DNA from 3 places in the Leptolyngbya sp. DQ-M1 genome. Region 3 is predicted to be linked to each of the others. Evidence: predicted binding sites of a transcription regulator. Region 3 holds the regulator's gene; each other region holds the start of a gene.
What was found. The regulator NtcA, encoded in region 3, controls nitrogen genes in cyanobacteria. The targets are predictions, from matches to a motif close to TTTGTANNNNNNNNTACAAA.

Region 1 (3,285 bases), on a different contig from region 3:
ATATCCCGTATCGCTAACCCAAACATTCACATAATCGTCCCTATGATTTGCCCGGATATGCACCTCTCCGCCTAACGGTGTATATTTCAAAGCGTTATCGATTAGATTACTTAATACCTCACGCAGCGCCCCAGGATTGGCAGAAACAAGGGGGAGGGGGTTTGGAACTTCGGTTCTAAGCGCCAGCCCTTTTTCTTGCGCGATCGCGCCTGCCGTTTCAAGCAGTTGCAGCAAAATCTCATTCACCAAGCAGGGCATCAACTCCAGACTAGAAGTGGTCAGCACCCCTGCGGGCAGCAAAGGAATCGGACGACTCACCAGCGAGGCATCCTCCGCCAACACATCCACGGAATCGAGGTCGATCGCCTCGTCAAACTGCTGTAAAAGCTCCTGTAAACGATCGCTTTCCCGCAGAATACTGCCTGCAATCTCACGATTTGCATCGGTCGCCTGCATCCGCTTGACCAACAGCTTTCCAAACGTGCGGAGTGCCGTCAGTGGACTCTTTAACTGGTGCAGCAAATTATCCAACACATCATGCTGCTGAGATTGCCTTGATCGATGTTGGCGCTGAGCCTGATCGAGCCACTGCGCCCGCTGATCCATTACACAAGCCAGCGATAATGTATTAGCAATGCGCTCTACCTGCGATCGCTCCCAGGTTGTCCAAGGACGATCCTCACGCTCGGTCACGAGCAACCCGAACACTAATTCTTCATGAATCAGCGGCAAAACTAATTGCTTTGGCTGAGTTAGTCCGCTCGATGTCGTCACCTCTGGATACGACTCAACGGCTGCCGGAAGCGCCAGCCGATTTGATCGCTCCAGCGTCCCAGCCGCTTCTGGGTAAGCTGCAATCGGCATCAAACGCGCTTGAGAACTCTCAACTAATTCTTCCGTCAGATAGATTACGCTGAGCGATGCCCCCAGTGCCTGAGTCAATAACGCAATTTGCGATCGACACAACTCAATGAATTCGCTACTTGTGGGCATTAGCATCTCTTCTTCGGCAGATTTTAGAAAAATAAGGATTGACGATAAGTAATTTTTCTTATTAATTTAGTAGATAGCTCTGATCCCCAACCTTTTGCATCCGTTTGTCTTAACTTTTGTGAGTGTAACTCCACTCCTTTTGATGACCTAGCAGGAATTCGGAAAAAGAAAATTAAGACTTTGTATAGATGCGTTAAGAGAAGTTGAAGTCTAGGGCAGGAGCTGATATAGTTGCGACGGGTTTTGTAACGATCATTACAAGTTTCGGCAGTTTGGAACCTAAGGAGGTAAAGGGTTTGGCAAGGAGACGTAAACGCAAGAGTCGGCGGCGGCAGGAAGGAAGACGGATTTTAGAAAGCGTTCCTCAATTTAGCATTGAGTGTGGCGAAGATAAACCCGTTACTGCTGCTCGCAAATTCATTCACTCTGAAGGCATCGTGCCGCCCGCGCTGTTGCTGGTCAAGAGAAACGAGCATACCACAGATCGATACTTCTGGGCAGAGAAGGGATTATTTGGCGCACAATATGTGGAAGAAAATCATTTCTTATTCCCCAGCTTGCGAACCTCTGAAGATGAAGTGGATGCTGTCGTTGTTCCGTCCCGGAGCCGATAGACGTTTTTGCCATTGGCAGAACCTTTAAATGGCTCGGCTTATCGGTCTTTGCTTGCTCTGAATGCGAAGTGCAACTGTAGCTAAATTTTGTTACAGGTTCAGTTGAGCAAGTTAATATAAAGCATTCATCTGACAAAAGCTCCCTTCAACGCAACGAAGGGAGCTTTTACATTTGATCGGTCTGACGGTGCTAGATCCGAAGCAGAGCTATTCTGATTTCAGTTCTAAAAATCGCTGCAACTCCGCTAACTCATCCCGGTGTGCCTTTACAGTAATCACGCTCTGCGATGCGGCATCTAGACTCGGCTCTACTCTAAGCGATACCTGCTCAACTCGCCCTGCCCCTTTCCAGTAAAAGACTCCTGCCAAGGGCGACAGGAGCAATAATCCAAACCAAAAATTTGACCAGTCGGGCAGCGCCATCGAGAGGATGAGCACAAAGCACAGTACACCGATCGAGGCAAGCAAGGACAGAAAGACTGCTAGGAACACGCTAGGGCGAACTACGCCTTCAAATGTAACCTGATTATTCGCTGCGTCGATCGCCGCCACTCGATAAGAGCGCTGCCCGAAGTAGGAGCGCAACTGAGACAGCAGAGAATCTTCGGATTGGTCAGACAGCAAGCGCACCTCCTGAGTTCGATCTTTGACTGAGGCGCGAATGAAGAAAAACAGCCCAATCATTAATAGAACGGTGAGAAGAAGCGTTGAGGCAATTACAGGCTGAGTCATGGCGCAACTAAAGAGCAATCCCAATTACACCATCAGTTTAGACAACAACGGGACATCGATAGAACTCCGCTGCTTATTTCTCAGCCCCACTAACCTGGGGAATTCCTGAATTCTCGTGCGCGGTTTCGCGTTTAACGGCATATTCGCGCCAGAGTCGAGCAAGATCCTGTGCCTGCGGCATGGCTTCAGATTTAATCTGATACATGCGGCGGGGACGACCCCGACCTTCGACTTTTTTCCAGTAGCCCGTGACCATTTCTTCATCTTCAAGAAACTTTAAGGCACTGTAGAGAACTGTGTCCGATAGTCGATACAGCGGATATTCTGTTTCAAGCAGTTGAATTAATTCAGTTCCGTAAGAATCTCCCCGTAAGAGGACGGCGAGAACGTAACAGACCGCCAGTTCTTTATTGAGATAGAAAGGTGGCGGATCTTTGAAAAATTGGTAAATATCCTCAAATTTCATCTGTCTGATTCCAGGTATGCGACAAATCACTTGCTTGAGAAAGCGACACGAAGATCGAAAACTCAGCTTTGCTTCCTAGATTAACAATCACATATCGGAGGTTGCCGTCCCTCTAAAGGGTTAATCCTTCAGCGTGAAATATTAAACTGGCTCGAATTGCAACTTGGCACAAACACACTGAACAACTCCACAACTCAAATGACAACTAACATTTGAATTGATATTTAAGCTGTCAGCCTGAATGAGCTTCACAATTCGATCGCAGACTGAGCGAATCGGCATCGCTTTGAGTTAAACAATTTTAAGAAATCGGTGCTTAAGAACATAGGGCAATATTCAGTCTTCATCTTGACTGCACTGTGTAAATAGCACCCAGCAGCCTATGCGCTTTTCTTAAAACAGCCATTTCATTAAGTTGCTTAGCTTCTGCAAATTGTACCTCTCGATTCTAAACTTGAAATTCTAATTTGTGGGTTAGGA
Region 2 (3,285 bases), on a different contig from region 3:
TGCTGGTTGGGCCTCCTGGAACCGGGAAAACGATGTTAGCCAAAGCGATCGCTGGAGAAGCAGGGGTTCCATTCTTCTCGATCTCAGGTTCTGAGTTTATTGAACTATTCGTCGGGGTTGGTGCTTCTCGCGTTCGTGACTTGTTTGAACAAGCGAAACAACAAGCGCCTTGTATCGTGTTTATCGATGAGTTAGATGCGCTTGGTAAGTCTCGCGGTTCTGGAAACTTCGCCGGTGGCAACGATGAACGCGAACAAACGCTAAACCAGTTGCTGACTGAGATGGATGGCTTTGATGCGAATACGGGTGTGATTCTGCTGGCAGCAACCAACCGCCCAGAAGTGTTAGATCCAGCGCTGCGTCGTCCTGGACGGTTCGATCGTCAAGTAGTCGTCGATCGTCCTGACAAGATTGGGCGTGAAGCGATTCTCAATGTTCACGCTCGCAACGTCAAATTAGCAAGCGATGTTGATCTTTCAACGATCGCGGTTCGCACTCCCGGATTTGCAGGTGCAGACTTAGCCAACTTGGTGAATGAAGCAGCGCTGCTTGCGGCTCGAAACAATCGCGATTCTGTGGTGATGGCAGACTTCAATGAGGCGATCGAGCGTGTGATCGCAGGACTTGAGAAGAGATCGCGCATCCTGAACGAAACTGAGAAGAAGATTGTCGCCCATCATGAAGTGGGACACGCGCTGATTGGGGTATTGATGCCCGGTGCGGGTAAGGTTGAGAAAATCTCGATCGTCCCGCGTGGTGTAGGTGCATTAGGCTACACGCTGCAATTACCAGAAGAAGATCGCTTCCTCATGGCAGAAGACGAAATTCGGGGACGGATTGCCACTTTGCTGGGCGGTCGATCGGCAGAAGAAGTCATTTTCGGTAAGGTTTCAACCGGAGCCAGTGACGACATTCAAAAAGCCACGGATCTTGCAGAACGTACTGTGACTATCTACGGCATGAGCGAGGAGTTAGGCCCGGTTGCCTTTGAGAAAATGCAGCAGCAGTTCATCGAAGGATACGCTCCCTCGCGTCGTCAGATCAGCGCGAAAGTGACTGAAGAAATCGATCGCGAAGTCAAAGCGATCGTCGATAACGCGCATCACATTGCCTTAGCGATTCTGAAGAACAATCGATCGCTGCTGGAAGAACTATCTCAATCCTTGCTGGAGCGAGAAGTGCTTGAAGGTGAAGCATTGCGGGCTGAGTTAAGTCGAGTACAACCGCCTGCTGAACTAGAAGCTTGGTTAAAGACGGGTAAGGTTACTCAAAATGCGACAGAGTTGCACGCCGTTGCATAATGAACGATCGAAAAACTTCTAATCATCTTCAAACGCAGCACAAAAATATACCGTGTGAATACGGATTCTCTGACATGATTCTCGAAGCTTCCAGCGTTTTGCAGACCAGATTTCGGTGATTCTACAGATGAGGAATTGCATCGGCGCTGCGATGATTAGCGCATAAGTCATTTCATTAGAGAGTATCAACTTTCACAGCTACCAGCCCAGTGGTGTCGCGCCACTGGGTTTTTTGTATCCCAATTTTTTGTATCCCAATTTGATGTGGTTTGATTTGTGAATAACGCCTTTCAAACTATTCCCTAAAATTTGTCGAGAACCACTCCCTTTTGTTCATAGAATGGATTGGATTCACGCTTTCTAACACGAACCGTGTCCTAGAGCTTCCGTATTGACCGATACAACTTCGCGGATCAAACTCACGTTCACTCTTGTAGATTGCCTAGATTATCCCATTACCCAGATTTTTCTATGACCTCCTCGATTCGGATTCTGATGTGTGCGCCTGACCATTACGATGTGGATTATGTGATTAATCCGTGGATGGAAGGCAACATTCACAAGTCTTCACGTGATCGCGCGGTGGAGCAATGGCAAGGACTGCATCACTTGATCAAGGAACACGCGATCGTTGATTTGGTGCCGCCTCAGAAAGGCGTTCCAGACATGGTGTTCACAGCAAATGCAGGCTTAGTTCTCGGTGAAACTGCTGTTCTCAGTCGCTTCTACCACAAAGAGCGCCAAGGCGAAGAACCGTATTTCAAAGCGTGGTTTGAGGAGAATGGCTTTACGGTTCACGAACTGCCGCCAGAATTGCCGTTTGAAGGCGCGGGCGATGCACTGTTCGATCGCGAAGGTCGCTGGCTTTGGGCGGGATATGGCTTTCGGTCAGAACTCGATTCGCATCCTTATTTAGCAAAATGGCTCGATGTCGAGGTGCTATCGCTGCGATTAATGGACGATCGGTTTTATCATCTCGATACTTGCTTCTGCCCGTTGAACAATGGCTATCTGCTGTACTATCCACCTGCGTTTGATGCGTATTCTAATCGGTTGATCGAAATGCGGGTTCCGGCTGAAAAGCGCATTGCAATCTCTGAGCCAGATGCCGTCAACTTTGCTTGTAATGCGGTAAACGTGGATCACATTGTGATCATGAACAAAGCCAGCGCCGACCTGAAACAGCGCTTGGCAGATGCAGGATTTCAGGTACTAGAAACCCCGCTAACCGAATTTCTCAAAGCCGGGGGTGCCGCGAAATGCTTAACGTTGCGCGTGACAGAACCCGTCCGTGTGGAACTCCATGCGAGTGCGACGATCGAAAGCCGAGTTGTGCAACTTGATGGTCACTTGCTCGATTCGGGTGTGATCAATCGCACGCTCGATATCATTGTCGAAGCAGGCGGTAGCTTCCAAGTCTTGAACTTCAACTTAGGGACTCAGCGTCAAAGTACCTCATCGGCAGAAGTGAAAGTCACGGCTCCATCGCATGAAGTGATGGAAACGATTATGTCGCAGTTGATTGATCTGGGTGCATTGCCGCGTCCTCAAGAAGTCTGTGATGCCGAGCTTGAACCTGTCATTCAAAATGGCGTTGCGCCCGATGATTTCTATGTGACCACGATTTACCCAACTGAAGTTCGAGTCAACGGCGAATGGGTAAAAGTCGATCGTCAACGCATGGACGGCGCGATCGCGGTTTCTCCGGATGGTCAATCCGCACAATGTAAATTGCTGCGAGATTTGACGACGAGCGATCGTGTCGTGGTCGGAGTCGAAGGCATTCGCACAATCCGTAAGTCATCCTCGCGTGAACAACGCAACACTCAGGAATTCAGCTTTATGGGTGCAGGTGTATCGAGCGAACGGCGGGTTGAATTAGTCGTCGAGCAAATCGCTTGGGAACTGCGGCAAATTCGAGACCAAGGCGGTCGTGTAGTTGTGACAGCAGGGCCTGTTGTGATTCATACAGGCGGTGGTGAAC
Region 3 (3,285 bases):
AAGTGGTGCAGACCTACACGATTATTGCCCCAATGCCGAATCTAATTCCGGCGCTTTCAAGGGCGAGAGAAATCTATTTCCCGACCGATGAAATTGCGATCGACCCCGAAGCAGGATTACGTGCGCCGATCGAGTTAAGCGATGGCATTACTTATACCGTGGTGTCGGATGTGCCGTATCGCGATCGCACGTTGCTGCGGCTGTATTCGTCCAGAGCGCAGTATCCAAAAGAGAGTCCACACTTACAGATTCCAGCGGGAATTGCTCAGAATGTCGCTAAAGAAACGAAGCGAATCCTGGCAACTTCTGAACAGCCGATCGAGTCCGATTATGAAAAGGCGCTTTATCTGGGGCAGTATTTGAAGCAGCGTTATCAGGTTCGGCAAGACCTGGATTTGCTGAAGCCGGGTGAAGATCTCGTCGAGGCATTTTTGCAAAATCAAGGCGGCGATCGCGATCATTTTTCTACGACACTGACGATGATGCTGCGATCGATTGGCATTCCGGCGCGATTAGTAGCGGGATATGCGCCCGGAGAATTTAATCCCTTCACCGGACTGTACATTGTGAAGAATACCGATGCTTACGCGATTACAGAAGTCTTCGTGCCACGCATGGGATGGTTCACGATCGACCCGATTCCGGGACGTGAACTGATTCCGCCTTCGATCGAGGAATATCAGCCCTTTAGTCTGCTGCAGCGATTTTGGAACTGGGTCGCGGGATGGCTACCTCTGCCTGTAACGGCTTGGATCAGCGAAGTAATTCGGACGATCGGGAGCGCGATCGGCTGGTTTTTGGCGCTGTTTACTCAAGGATTAGGTGGATTCTTGACCGCGTGTTTACTAATGATTAGCACTGCCTTGCTGGTTTGGCTGTGTGGTCAAGGCTGGAAAAAATGGCGAACTTACCAGCGGTTGCAGAAGCTTGCACCGATGGAGCGGCTTTATCAGCAAATGCTGTCTCGCCTCGAAGCGCAAGGCACTCGTAAATCTTCAGCAGATACGCCGCTAGAATATGCCCGACGAGCAAAAACCATGCGGACTCAAGAGCAAGCAGGTGCGATCGAAGACATTTCCCAAGCGTATGTGAAGTGGCGCTACGGACGAGAAAAACCTGAAATTGAAGCGCTGCGGCATCAGTTGAAGAGACTAAAACCTCAGCGAAAGTAAATGAGTAAGCCTGTGCCAAAGGCAACACCATTGGCAGTATTCATTTCGCATAGCAACCGTCTCGACCTCAGCAGCACAAAGGAATCCGCTCGAATGGGTGCAAGTGACACTATCGCCATCCGATTCGAGTTACGGTACAATCTTCCAAAATTATTCAGCCCTGAGAGGGAGAATCTAAGCGTGCCGAAAAAAACACGCTCGAAAGTAGAAAATTCCCAGAGATTTTCAGGATCACGGCTAAAATGTAGCGCAGTGTACAAAAAGCATTCGGTGACTCAGTTTTAGTGGTCTAAAGTCATCAATTGTTTACAAAGCTCGATCGCTGACCGGCTTGTAAACTCATCCAGCACTCGACACGACAAGGAAAGAAATGGTTGTGACCAAGGATAGACCGCTTGCAGCAATGTTCCGTCAGATTGGAGGAAGTGCATATCCTCCCGTGATTGAAACGTTTGAACGGGGCAAAACAATCTTCTTTCCCGGAGATCCGGCAGAACGAGTGTATTTTCTGGTCAAGGGTGCCGTCAAACTGTCGCGGGTATACGAAGCAGGCGAAGAAATTACGGTGGCGCTGCTGAGAGAAAATAGCGTATTCGGGGTGCTGTCACTGATTACCGGACAAAGAGCCGATCGCTTTTATCACGCCGTTGCCTTTACCCCGGTTGAGTTGCTTTCGATCCCGATCGAGCAAGTCGAGAAAGCACTGAAGGAAAACCCCGAACTTTCGATGCTGATGCTCAAAGGCTTGTCCTCGCGGATTTTGCAAACCGAGATGATGATCGAAACCTTAGCGCACCGGGATATGGGATCGCGATTGGTGAGCTTTTTGCTGATTCTCTGCCGCGATTTTGGAGTCCCATCGCAAGAGGGAATCATGATTGACCTCAAACTCTCGCATCAAGCGATCGCTGAAGCGATCGGTTCGACTCGCGTGACGGTGACGCGCTTACTGGGAGATTTGCGTCAGGACAAAATGATTTCGATTCACAAGAAAAAAATCACCGTTCACAACCCGGTAACGCTAAGTCAGCAGTTTACCTAATTGGACTAGAATTCTTTCCTTGAAGACCCGCCCGAAGTATAAATCGAACAGGCATAATGATAGGCGGATCTAGAATTGCCTTGCCAGTGTAAAAGTGCTGGTCTAAGGATCTCTTGGGAGTCTTATGTCCGATGTCGGGCTGATTTTAATTCTGGTGGTGTTGGTGTTGGGTGGAGTGATCGCAACAGTGGGTGATCGCTTGGGAACTCGTGTGGGAAAAGCGCGGCTTAGCTTGTTTAATCTTCGTCCGAAGCAAACCGCGGTCGTAGTCACCATTTTGACCGGAACGCTGATTTCTGCCTCAACTTTAGGAGTGCTGCTGCTGGCAAGTAAAACCTTTCGCGAAATGCTGCTGAACTTTGGGCGAATCCAAACCGAGCTGCGCGATCGCGGACGCGATTTGGAAAAAGCTGCCACCGATCTGAAGGCGACCGATGCTCAGAAAGCGCAAGTCGAGAAACAACTCACAGAAGCTCGATCGGAACGCGCCCAAGTTGAGGAACAGCTAAAGCGAATCAATGCCGATCTGAAAACTTCAATCGATCGCCAACGGGAAACCAATGCTCAACTCCGCACCACCGAAGCGCAGCGTGATCTCACGCGTCGTCAACTGGTCGCGGTGTCTGGTCAAGCATTAAAACTCCGCAGCGATATCAATCAACTGCAGTCGGAACAAAAGACCCTGATTACGCAGCGCGATCAGGTCAAGCAGCAGATCGCCGAGCGCGATGCAGAGATTGCCGAACGCACGAAACTGATTGAACAGCGCGATCGTGAGATTAATGAGCGCGATCAGGTGATTGGGCAGCGTGAGACGGATCTGAAGCGATTAGAGGCACAACGAGCCAGCCTAACTGCGACACTGCAGCAAATTGAACGGGATGTCGAGCTAATTCGCAGCGGCGATCTGGCGATTTATCGGACACAAGTGTTGTCTTCTGGCGTGGTGCGCGTAGGAAATTCGGAAGGTGCGAAAGCAGCGATCGATCAACTCCTGCAATATGCAAATCGTTCTGCGGTTGAGGCACTGCGGCTCGGACGAGATGATCTGCAAATTGTGCAGATTCGGAC

Region 1: NC981_RS01815 (DUF3155 domain-containing protein) is a predicted target of NtcA. The motif match lies at 1,236-1,255, and genes of this name have one in related genera.
Region 2: NC981_RS14925 (TIGR00300 family protein) is a predicted target of NtcA. The motif match lies at 1,687-1,706, and genes of this name have one in related genera.

The regions. Positions count from the first base shown of each region.
Region 1 is NZ_JAMPLJ010000001.1:379,067-382,351, reverse strand. Features, by position in the region: gene NC981_RS01820 (GAF domain-containing sensor histidine kinase) at 1-993, opposite strand, end outside; gene NC981_RS01815 (DUF3155 domain-containing protein) at 1,290-1,607, shown strand; gene NC981_RS01810 (cofactor assembly of complex C subunit B) at 1,815-2,339, opposite strand; gene NC981_RS01805 (PadR family transcriptional regulator) at 2,413-2,805, opposite strand.
Region 2 is NZ_JAMPLJ010000004.1:344,039-347,323, forward strand. Features, by position in the region: gene ftsH (ATP-dependent zinc metalloprotease FtsH) at 1-1,301, shown strand, start outside; gene NC981_RS14925 (TIGR00300 family protein) at 1,773-3,285, shown strand, end outside.
Region 3 is NZ_JAMPLJ010000005.1:289,766-293,050, reverse strand. Features, by position in the region: gene NC981_RS17830 (DUF3488 and DUF4129 domain-containing transglutaminase family protein) at 1-1,172, shown strand, start outside; gene ntcA (global nitrogen regulator NtcA) at 1,543-2,214, shown strand; gene NC981_RS17820 (DUF3084 domain-containing protein) at 2,339-3,285, shown strand, end outside.